Regions from separate parts of the Actinophytocola sp. NPDC049390 genome, predicted to be linked through region 2. Evidence: riboswitches for the same ligand, from Rfam matches in the RefSeq annotation. Region 2 holds a riboswitch; the other holds the start of a gene.

Region 1 (4,971 bases), on a different contig from region 2:
GTGACGCGGACGTCGGTGTGGTGGCCGGTGCCGTGACCGTCGTGGACGAGGACCGTACCGTCGCCAGGGCACGGGCCCGCGCGGAGGTCGCCATGTACGTGGACGTGGTCGTCGCGCTGGACCGGACAGTGACCGTCGACCCGGAACTTGCGGCGCGCCTCGGTGCGCTCGTCGCCGCCGGCGCACACGACGAGGCGGGCAGGCTCATCCCCGACGACCTGCTCGACCGGTTCTGTTTCGCGGGCACCCCGGACGACGTGGCAGACCACGCGCACGCGCTCTTCGAGGCGGGCGCGAGCCGGGTCGAGTTCGGCACCCCGCACGGCACCACCGACCGGCACGGCGTCGACCTGCTCGGCCGCGCCGTACTGCCCAGGCTGCGGGACGCGGGATGACCGACCCGGTGGCAGCGGCCGACCACTACCTCGCCGGACTGGCACGGCTCGACCCGAAGGCGGCCCAGGCGCTCGGCGAGACCCCCGAGGTCGTCATCCCCGACCTGTCCCCGGAGGCCTTCGCGGCACGACACGAACTCGCCACCGCCGCGTCCACAGTGGATACCTCGGACCCGCTCGGCGCCGCGCTCGCCGAACGGTCGGCGAGCGACGCCGACCTGTACGAGGCCGGGTTCACCACCCGGCTCCTCGCACCGCTCGCCACCCCCGTGCACCAGGTCCGCGAGGTGTTCGACGACCTGCCGACCGGCACCGAACACGACTGGGCGGCCGTGGCCGTCAACCTGGAGCACGTGCCGGGCGCGCTGTCGGACTACGCGACGACGCTGCGCACCTCGGCCCAGCGTGGGCATGTCGTGCCACTGCGCCAGATCCGCGCGGTCGCCGCCCAGTGCGCGTCCTGGGTGGACCCGACCCGCGACGACTTCTACCCGGCACTCGCCCGCCGGTACCCCGGCGAAGGCCCACTCGCGACCCGCCTGGCGGGCGCCGCCGCGGCCGCGGCACGGGCGACCGCCGAGTTCGCCGCGTTCCTGACCGGCGAACTCGCCGCGCACGCCACGGCTGACGACGCCGCGGGCCGTGAGCTGTACGAGCTGACCGCACGGGCGTTCCTCGGCGCGACCGTTGACCTGGACGAACTGTACGACCACGGCTGGTCCCTGCTCCGTGACCTGGACACGGCCCTCGCGGCGGAGGCGGCCACGATCACCGCCGACGGCGTGCCCGCCGCACTGTCCACACTGGACGAGGACCGGCGGTACCGGTTGTCCGGCGCCGACGCCCTGGTCGGCTGGCTGCGTGACCGCGTCGCGGAGACCACCGACGCCCTCGACGGCACCCACTTCGACATCCCGGCGCGCACCAGGACCGTCGAGTGCCACATCGTGCGAGCCGACGCCGGTGTCATGTACTACAACCCGCCCGACCCCGGCCTCACCCGGCCCGGCCGGGTGTGGTGGACCGTTCCCTCGGACGCCGACCGGATCGCGACGTGGCGGGAGGTCAGCACGCTCCACCACGAGTCGCTGCCGGGCCACCACCTGCAGCACGCGATCACCATGACGCTGCCGTCGCACCCGTGGCAGCGCTCGCTGTGCCACGTGCACGGGTACGCCGAGGGCTGGGCCCACTACGCGGAACAGCTCGCCGACGAGCTGGGGCTGATCCGGGACGCGGGGGAGCGGATCGGCATGCTGCTGGACCGGCGGTGGCGCGCGGCCCGCGTCGTCATCGACCTCGGCCTGCACCTGCGGCCGCCGATCCTGAGGCACAACGGCGTCACCGAGGCGAGCGAGTGGACCCCGGCGGTCGCCCGCCAGGTCCTCGTCGACGTGGCGGGGCTCGACCCGGCCACGGCGCGCTTCGAGGTGGACCGCTACCTCGGCTGGCCAGGACAGGCCCTGTCGTTCGCCGTCGGCGCCCGTCTCTGGCGGGAGACCCGCGCGGCGGCCGAACGAGCCGAGGGCACCGGCTTCGACCGCAAGGCCTTCCACGCCAAGGCGCTGGCGCTCGGTCCGATGGGACTTGGCCCGCTGCGCCGGTTCCTCACGGGCTGACCGGCAGCCGGAGCGTCCACGACATCGGATGGCCGGACAGCACCGTCCGCGACAGCGGCGGCACGTCGATGCGCCAGAACGACGCGGGTGTGCCGAGCACCGCGTGCACCACGGCGGCCTTCACGATCGCCGGGGTCACCACCGCGGCGATCCGGTGGTGCTCGCGGGGAAGCGCGTCCAGCCACGCGCCGACCCGGCCGAGGAAGTCCCGAGTGGACTCGCCGCCGTGGGGTGCGGCGGCGGGATCGGTCAGCCACGCGTGCACGGCCAGTGGATCGTCCGCGGTCACCTCGTCGAGCGTGCGGCCCCGCCAGATACCGTGGTCACAGTCCCGCAGCCCGTCGTCGGGCACCGCGTCCACACCCAGTGCGACCGCGGTTTGCAGGCACCGCACGGCCGGGGTGCGGAAGGTCACGTCGGCGCGCAGCGGCTCGAGCACGACCTCCGGGTGCTCCAGCGGTTCGTCGGCGGGGAACGCGGCACGGCGCGTCGCCGAGGTGGCGCCGTGGCAGACGAGCACGAGACGCATGGTCATCTTTCTCCTGTTGACAACCGACGACCGGGCTGAATACGTTGCGAGGGACCTGATGGTACGAGGAAGCCGGTGAGAACCCGGCACGGTCGCGCCGCTGTATGTGTCCTCGGGGACACGAGTCAGACCCTCTGCCGTCGAAACGCTCCACGAACCGGGCCGCACGAGCCCGAGGAGGCGACATGTCGCAGGCCGCGCACGCGCCCGTGCCCCTTCAGATTCCCGTCATCCCGGTCCGGCAGATCCTGCCGTGGGCGGTGTTCGCGGGGCTGCTGTTCGTCATCGTCCTGTACTTCGTCAGCACGGAACAGGGCGCCCTGTCCGTGTTCGACGGCACCTACCTGCACGAGCTCGTGCACGACGGTCGCCACCTGCTCGGTTTCCCGTGCCACTGATGCGCACCCTGCTGGTCTGGGGTCTCCTCGCCGGGCTGGTCGGCGGTGTGGTCGCGTTCGGGTTCGCCGCCGTGGTCGGGGAACCGCCGGTCGAGGTCGCCATCTCGATCGAGGAGGCCGGTGCGCACAGCCACGACCACGGCTCTGACCACAGCACGGCCGAGGTCAGCCGCGAGGTGCAGAGCACGCTCGGGTTGGCGATCGCCACGTGCGCGTTCGGCGCCGCGCTCGGCGGGTTGTTCTCGCTCGCGTTCGCCTTCGCCCACGGGCGGATCGGCACGCCGACGCCGCGTGCCACCGCGTTCGCGTTGACCGCCATCGGTTTCGTGGCCGTCGCGTTCGTGCCGTTCCTCGTCTACCCGCCGAACCCGCCCGCGGTCGGGCACGCGGAGACCATCGGCGACCGGACGGCCGCCTACTTCGCGATGGTGGCGCTGTCGCTGGTGCTGGCGGTGGTCGCGGTGCGGGCCGGTGCTCGGCCGGGGTGGCTCGCCCGTGTCGGCGCCGGGATCGGGTACGCCGTCGCCGTTGCCGTCGTCGCCGCGTTGCTGCCGCGGTTCCACGAGGTGCCTGCCGACTTCCCCGCGCAGACGCTGTGGGACTTCCGCGTCGCCTCGCTCGGCACTCAGGCGGTGTTGTGGCTGGTGCTCGGTGTCGCGTTCGCGGTGCTGCTCGACCGAGTGGCGCAGCGCGCGACGAAACGGGCGACGGAGGCCGGGCTCGCCGCCGGGTGAGTGTGCACATAGGACGCGTGGTGGCGCGGACCCGCGAACCCGTCCGTGCCGCCACGCCACCGCCACGCCGGTTCGGCGCCGTGCGCCGGGGTGACGGTGGTGCGGTGGAACTCGTGGCCCGTCAGGCGGGTGCCCGCCGGGTGCAGCACCGAGTCGTGTGGTGCGACCACGTCCCGGTAGCCCAGCGTGAGCGTGCTCGTCATCGCCGCGTCCGCGGGCAGCACGCCGCACATCGGGTGGCCGTCGAGCGACCGCGTGAGGTACAGCATGCCCGCGCACTCGGCGTGTACCGGCAGGTCCGCGGCCGCCACGGCCGCCCGCAGCGCCGTGTTGGCGGACAGTTCGGCCGCGTACTGCTCGGGAAACCCGCCGGGCAGCACCAGCCCGGCGGTGCCGGGTGGCAACGCGGTGTCGCGCAGCGGGTCGACGACGGCGACCTCCGCACCTGCCATGCGCAGCAGCTCGGTGTGTTCCGCGTAGCCGAACGTGAACGCGGGACCGCCCGCCACCGCGACCACCGGCGTTCCCGGCACCGGTTCGATGTCCGGTGCCCACGGCGGGAACCCGGTGCCCGACCGTGCCAGGTGGACGATCGCCGGGAGGTCGACGCCGCCCGCCACCAGGTCGGCCATCGCGTCGACCGCCCGCACCGCGGCCGGGCCGTGCTCCGCCGCGGTGACGAGGCCGAGGTGACGGGACGGCACGTCCACCGCCGCGTTCCTGCGCAGCACACCGAGAACGGCGAGCCCGACGTCCTCGCACGCGTCCCGCAGCACGGCCTCGTGCCGGTCCGAGCCGACCTGGTTCAGGATCACCCCGGCGAGCCGTACGCCGGGCCGCCACGTGCGGAACCCGTGCAGCAGCGCGGCGAGGCTCGAACTGTGGCCCCGGGTGTCGACGACCAGCACGACCGGCGCGCCGAGCAGTTCGGCGACGTGAGCGGTGGAACCGAACCCGTCCGTGCCGACCTTCCCGTCGAACAGTCCCATGACACCCTCGACGACCGCGATGTCCGCGCCCGAGGACCCGTGCGCGAACAGCGGTCCCACGAGGAACTCGCCGACCAGCACCGGGTCGAGGTTGCGGCCGGGCCGTGCGGCGGCGAGCGTGTGGTAGCCGGGGTCGATGTAGTCGGGACCGACCTTGAACGGCGCCACCCGGTGGCCCGCCCTGCGCAGCGCGGCCATCAGACCCGTTGCCACGACGGTCTTCCCGCTGCCCGACGACGGTGCGGCGATCACCAGCGCCGGTGTCACCACTCGATTCCCTTCTGGCCCTTCGCGCCGGTGTCCATGG
Region 2 (4,971 bases):
CTGCAGGTCGCCGCGCGCGGCGCGGGTCTGCGCGTACGCGGGATGCGCGCCGGCGGACGCGGCCAGGTCGGCGGACGTCTCCAGCGCGGTGAGGTAGACCTCCTCGGCGAGCCGTGTCGACAGCGTGCGCGCCTCGTCGCTGTCGAACGGAAGGCGCAGCGCGAAGAACACGTCCTGCAGACCCATCACGCCGAGCCCGACGGGTCGCCACCGCGGGTTGCCGCGCGCGGCTTCCTCGGTGGGGTAGTAGTTGATGTCGATCACGCGGTCGAGGAACGTGACCGCGGTGCGCACGGTGTCCCGCAGCCGCGCCCAGTCGATCTCGCCGTCCGCCACGTGCGCGCCGAGGTTGACCGACCCCAGGTTGCACACCGCGGTCTCGTCGTCGGACGTGACCTCGAGGATCTCGGTGCACAGGTTGGACAGGTGCACGACGTTGCCGGGCTCGGCGGTCTGGTTGCAGGTGCGGTTCGCGGTGTCCTTGAACGTCATCCAGCCGTTGCCGGTCTGGGCGAGCGTGCGCATCATCTTCGCGTACAGGTCGCGCGCCCTGACCGTGCGGACGGCCCGGCCCGCCTGCTCGGCGGCGCGGTACGCCTCGTCGAACGCCTCGCCCCACAGGTCCGGCAGCTCGGGCAGCTCGTCCGGGTCGAACAGCGACCACTCGGCGTCGGTCTCGACCCGGCGCATGAACTCGTCCGGGATCCAGTTGGCGAGGTTGAGGTTGTGCGTGCGGCGCGCGTCCTCGCCGGTGTTGTCCCGCAGCTCCAGGAACTCCTCGATGTCCGGGTGCCACGTCTCGAGGTAGACGCAGGCCGCGCCCTTGCGACGGCCGCCCTGGTTGACCGCGGCGACGGACGAGTCGAGCGTGCGCAGCCAGGGGACGATGCCGTTGGAGTGGCCGTTGGTGCCGCGGATCAGCGCGCCACGCGAGCGGACGCGTGACCACTGGATGCCGATGCCGCCCGCGAACTTCGACAGCCGGGCGACCTGCGCGTACCGCTCGTAGATCGACTCGAGCTCGTCGCGCGGCGAGTCCAGCAGGTAGCAGGAGGACATCTGTGTGTGCCGGGTGCCGGAGTTGAACAGCGTCGGCGAGCCGGGCAGGTACGACAGGCTCGACATGAGCCGGTAGAACCGGATCGCCTCGGCCGGCGTGTGCGACAGTCCACACGCGACGCGAAGGAGCCAGTACTGCGGCCGTTCGAGCACGGTGCGGCTGTTGGGGTGGCGCAGCAGGTAGCGGTCGTGGACGGTGCGCAGCCCGAAGTACTCGAACCGCCGGTCGGCGTCGTGGTCGATGGCGTCGTCGAGCTTGCGCGCGTGCGTGGCGACGAACCTGGCGGTGTCGTCGCCGATCAGGCCGTGGGAGTGGGCGACGCTGATCGACTGGCTGAACGAGTGGATGCCGTGGCCGCGGACCTCCTTGTCGACGTAGGTGGCGAGCAGGCGCGCCGCGAGCTTGGAGTACTCGGGCTCCTCGGCGACCAGCTCGGCGGCGGTCTGGATGGACAGTCGGTCGAGTTCTTCCGTGGTGGCGCCGTCGTAGAGCCCGTTGATCGTCTTCGTGGCTACGCGTTGCGGCGCCACCGCCGGGAGTCCGGTGGCACAGCGCGCGACCGCGCGGACGATCTTGTCGACGTCGACCGGTTCGGTTTCCCCACTGCGTTTCCGGACACGCATGGTGTCCTGGATGGCGGTCACGTGTTCTCCTCGCTTTTCGGGCGCGCGAGAGAACCCCGACCGTTGGGGGTTGTCCCCGCACGCCCTCCCTCGGGGCAAGCGGACTGCACCCGGCCACGGGTGTGGCCGGGGGAGCGGGCAGGTCTTCGGACTTACGGGCAGACGCCTACTGACCGTCGCTTCCCGGACTCACGTCCAGTGCTTCGTGACGGCGTTCGTTCCCGTTCACCGCTGCGGGGCAGTCCCGGACTCCCACCGGGTTCCCTCTTGCGACGACCACCATGGCGCGATGGCCGAACCAGCTCGCGATCACTATACATAGGGTCTTGATCGAGAACAGCACCCATATGTTGTGTCGGCGTGTCGTGTTTCGTGGTTGTCCACAGCTCGCCGGGTTGTCCACAGCCAAGATCGACAACCCCGGGTCTGTCGCCCCCCGCTGGTAGGCTGGCAAGGCGGGTGGCCCCCGGGATCGGGTGGGGCCTGCGATGGCGGCGTTTTCGCGGTTCGGCGGTTTTGCCGGGTGCCGGACGTCCGGTCATGTGCCGCGTACCCGCGGGCACTACTTGAGCAACTGCCTGCGATCGGCGAGTTGTCCACAGGCAAGATCGTCAGCGGCCGTGTTGTCGGTGTCCGCCGGTAGAATTGGCGTCGGGGTGGCCCCCCGGGTTCGGGTGGGGGATGCCTGCGCAACTGTCCTGGGGCTCGGGTTTTCGAGCGTCACTCGCTCCGGCGTGGGACACCGTGCCGATCCGTCAGTCTCGCGTGAGCCGGTGCACCGGCTTCGGGTACGACGGCTGGAACGCCGCGGGCGCGCCGACCGTCGTGCTCGTCGTGCCGCAGGCTGCGTCCGCTGCCCGGACCGCCTCCGCGCACGCCGCGTCCAGCGTCGCTGGTGGCCACGCCACCCGCAGGTTGAACACCGCCCGCGCGTTCGCCGCCGTCGGCGGACCCGGTAGGTCGAGGGTCGGGGCCGCGCCTCCCGACGTCACGCTGCCCTTCGCCATGCCCGCCTCGGTCTCGACGCTGACTTTCGCGTGGCCCACCAACGTGCCCGCCGCCGCGCGGGACAGGGACGCGAGCGCCACCCGCGCCCACCGGCCCGGGGCGAGCGGACCGGTCACCGCGACCTCCTGGTTGAGCCACGCCAGCGCCGCCTCGGCGGCCGCGTACCGGTCGTAGTCCAACTCCTCGTCCGGGCGGTCCTCGGCGCCACCCGCCAGCCAGCGGTCCAGGAGAGCGGTTACCGAACCCGATCGCGCCGAGTACGGGATCACCAGCGCCGACGGGTTGCGCCGGGTCAGGTCCGACACCAGTGCCGGGACGTCCGCGCCCACCAGGTCCACCTTGTTCAGCGCCAGGACGTCGGCCTCCGCCAGTTGGTGTGCGTACAGGTAGGCCGCGTCGTCGTCGAGGCCGGCGGCCCACGCCCGCGCGAAAGCCCGGTACCGCACGGGATCCACGACCGTCGTCAGTGGCGCCACCGTCAGCGTGTCGCCGTGGTAGGCCCGCAGCGGGCGCACCACGGTCGCGCGCAGGTCGGTGCAGCTGCCCACCGCCTCGGCCAGCACGACGTCCGCGCCCGCCTCGACGAGCGTCGTCGTCACCTCGGCGAGATCGCCGAAACGGCAACAGAAACACCCGTCGAGCACCTCGCCCACCGCGTCCGTCAGGGTTCGCGCCAGTCGCGTGTCCACCAGGTCGCACCCCTGGTCGTTGGTGACGATCGCGGGCCGGTGGCCGCGGGCACGCAGCTCCCGTGCGGCCGCCAGGAGGGTCGTGGTCTTCCCGGCACCCAGGAAACCGCTCACCGGGACGAAGATGGCCATGTAATCGATTACCCCACAAGGTCGACGGTGAGGGCGGCGCCGGCTCGCACGGTCGTCGCGGTCGGCAGCGTGACCAGCACCCGGGAGCCCGTCTGCTGGAACGGAGAGCGCTCTCCCCGCACGGTCACGGTGCGGACCCGGCCGTCCACCTCGAACGCCAGCGTCGACAGGCGGACCTTGCCGTACCGCACCTCGATCTCACAGGTCTGCCTGCCGCCGTGCCGCTTCTGCCGGTACAGGCCCCACCCTTCGGCCGCTGTGAACGCCGCGCGGAAGTCGTCCGGCTTGATCTTCGGCGCGAACCCGAGGTGACCCCGTGGGCCGTGGTACTCGTAGCCGCAGACCGCGAGGTACACGCCGTGGCTCATCATCGCCCGCGCGTAGTGGTCGCTGCACTCGATCTCGTTGTACGGGTTGCGTTTCGCGGCGTGGTGCCGGTCGTGCACCGCCCGCGTCACGGCCAGGCCCTCCGCCACCATGCCCGCGCTCACCAGGCCGGCCGCGAACTGGTACTCCTGCCCGGTCCACACCTCGTTGAAGTACCCGACGACCCCACCCGCGCCCGCTTCGGTCGACCCGCCGTGCGGCCACGTGCACATCAGCGTGCCCGCCTCGCCCGGCATCGCGTACACGCGCGGGTCCGGGATGCCCGGCGGCCGGTACGACGCCGCGTCCGGTACGAAGTTGTTTCGGAAAACGCTCTCCAACGCGGTCCTGGCCTTGTCGGCGGGGAACACGCGAGGCAGTCCGAGCTGGTCGGCGTAGGTCTGCGCGTAGAGCTGGTCGATGTGGCAGCCGCGGTTGGAGTTCGGCGCGGTCGGGTGCGCGGGGTCGACGCGCTGGAAGAAGTACCCGTACTCGTCGCTCCAGAGAGCGCTCTCCAGATACGAGGAGCCGCGGTGGGCGAGCCGTGTGTACCGGGCCGCCGACTCCGGGTCGCCCATCTCCTGCGCCATGGCGGCACCCGCGTGCAGGGCAGCCACGTACAGGCCGCTGATCCAGGGGATCTCACCCCACCACTGTGCGTCGAGCGTGTTCCACTGGCCGCCCTCGAGGATGCCGTCGGCGTCGCCGTCCTGCGTGATCACCCACTCCAGGGCCTTCTGGACGGACGGCCAGACGCGGCGCAGGAAAGCGGTGTCCGGCGACATCTGGTGTTCGCGGTAGACACGCAGGACGGTGCCGCACTGGCCGTCGGCGAACCAGCCCTCGCCCGCTTCGCCGCGGTTGCCGATCTCACCGTTGGGGCGCAGTGCGATGCCCAGGTCGACGCGCTCGCGGGTGTCGCGTTCGAGGTCGGGGAACAGACGGGCGACGGTCTGGGCGTAGTTCCACACGTGACCGCAGGTGCCCGCGCAGCAGTAGATGCCCTCCCAGGCGTAGAAGCGGCCGTTGTCGAAGCGGAAGCACGTGCTGGTGGCCAATGTGGACGCCGGAGCGAGCGTGCGTTCCAGAAACC

What was found. A riboswitch is a leader RNA that binds a small molecule or an ion and turns the genes downstream of it on or off. The one in region 2 is predicted to bind cobalamin.
Region 1: it holds a riboswitch for cobalamin, as region 2 does, so the genes downstream of both, ACIBVP_RS08125 (CbtB-domain containing protein) here and ACIBVP_RS30450 (ribonucleoside-diphosphate reductase subunit alpha) in region 2, are expected to answer to the same signal.

The regions. Positions count from the first base shown of each region.
Region 1 is NZ_JBITMQ010000002.1:418,456-423,426, reverse strand. It holds gene ACIBVP_RS08140 (LLM class flavin-dependent oxidoreductase) at 1-395, shown strand, start outside; gene ACIBVP_RS08135 (DUF885 domain-containing protein) at 392-2,014, shown strand; gene ACIBVP_RS08130 (histidine phosphatase family protein) at 2,004-2,549, opposite strand; cobalamin riboswitch at 2,562-2,697, shown strand; gene ACIBVP_RS08125 (CbtB-domain containing protein) at 2,729-2,941, shown strand; gene ACIBVP_RS08120 (CbtA family protein) at 2,941-3,675, shown strand; gene ACIBVP_RS08115 (cobyrinate a,c-diamide synthase) at 3,567-4,931, opposite strand; gene cobO (cob(I)yrinic acid a,c-diamide adenosyltransferase) at 4,928-4,971, opposite strand, start outside.
Region 2 is NZ_JBITMQ010000012.1:150,316-155,286, forward strand. It holds gene ACIBVP_RS30450 (ribonucleoside-diphosphate reductase subunit alpha) at 1-1,704, opposite strand, end outside; cobalamin riboswitch at 1,803-2,001, opposite strand; gene ACIBVP_RS30455 (GTP-binding protein) at 2,439-3,512, opposite strand; gene ACIBVP_RS30460 (GH116 family glycosyl hydrolase) at 3,521-4,971, opposite strand, start outside.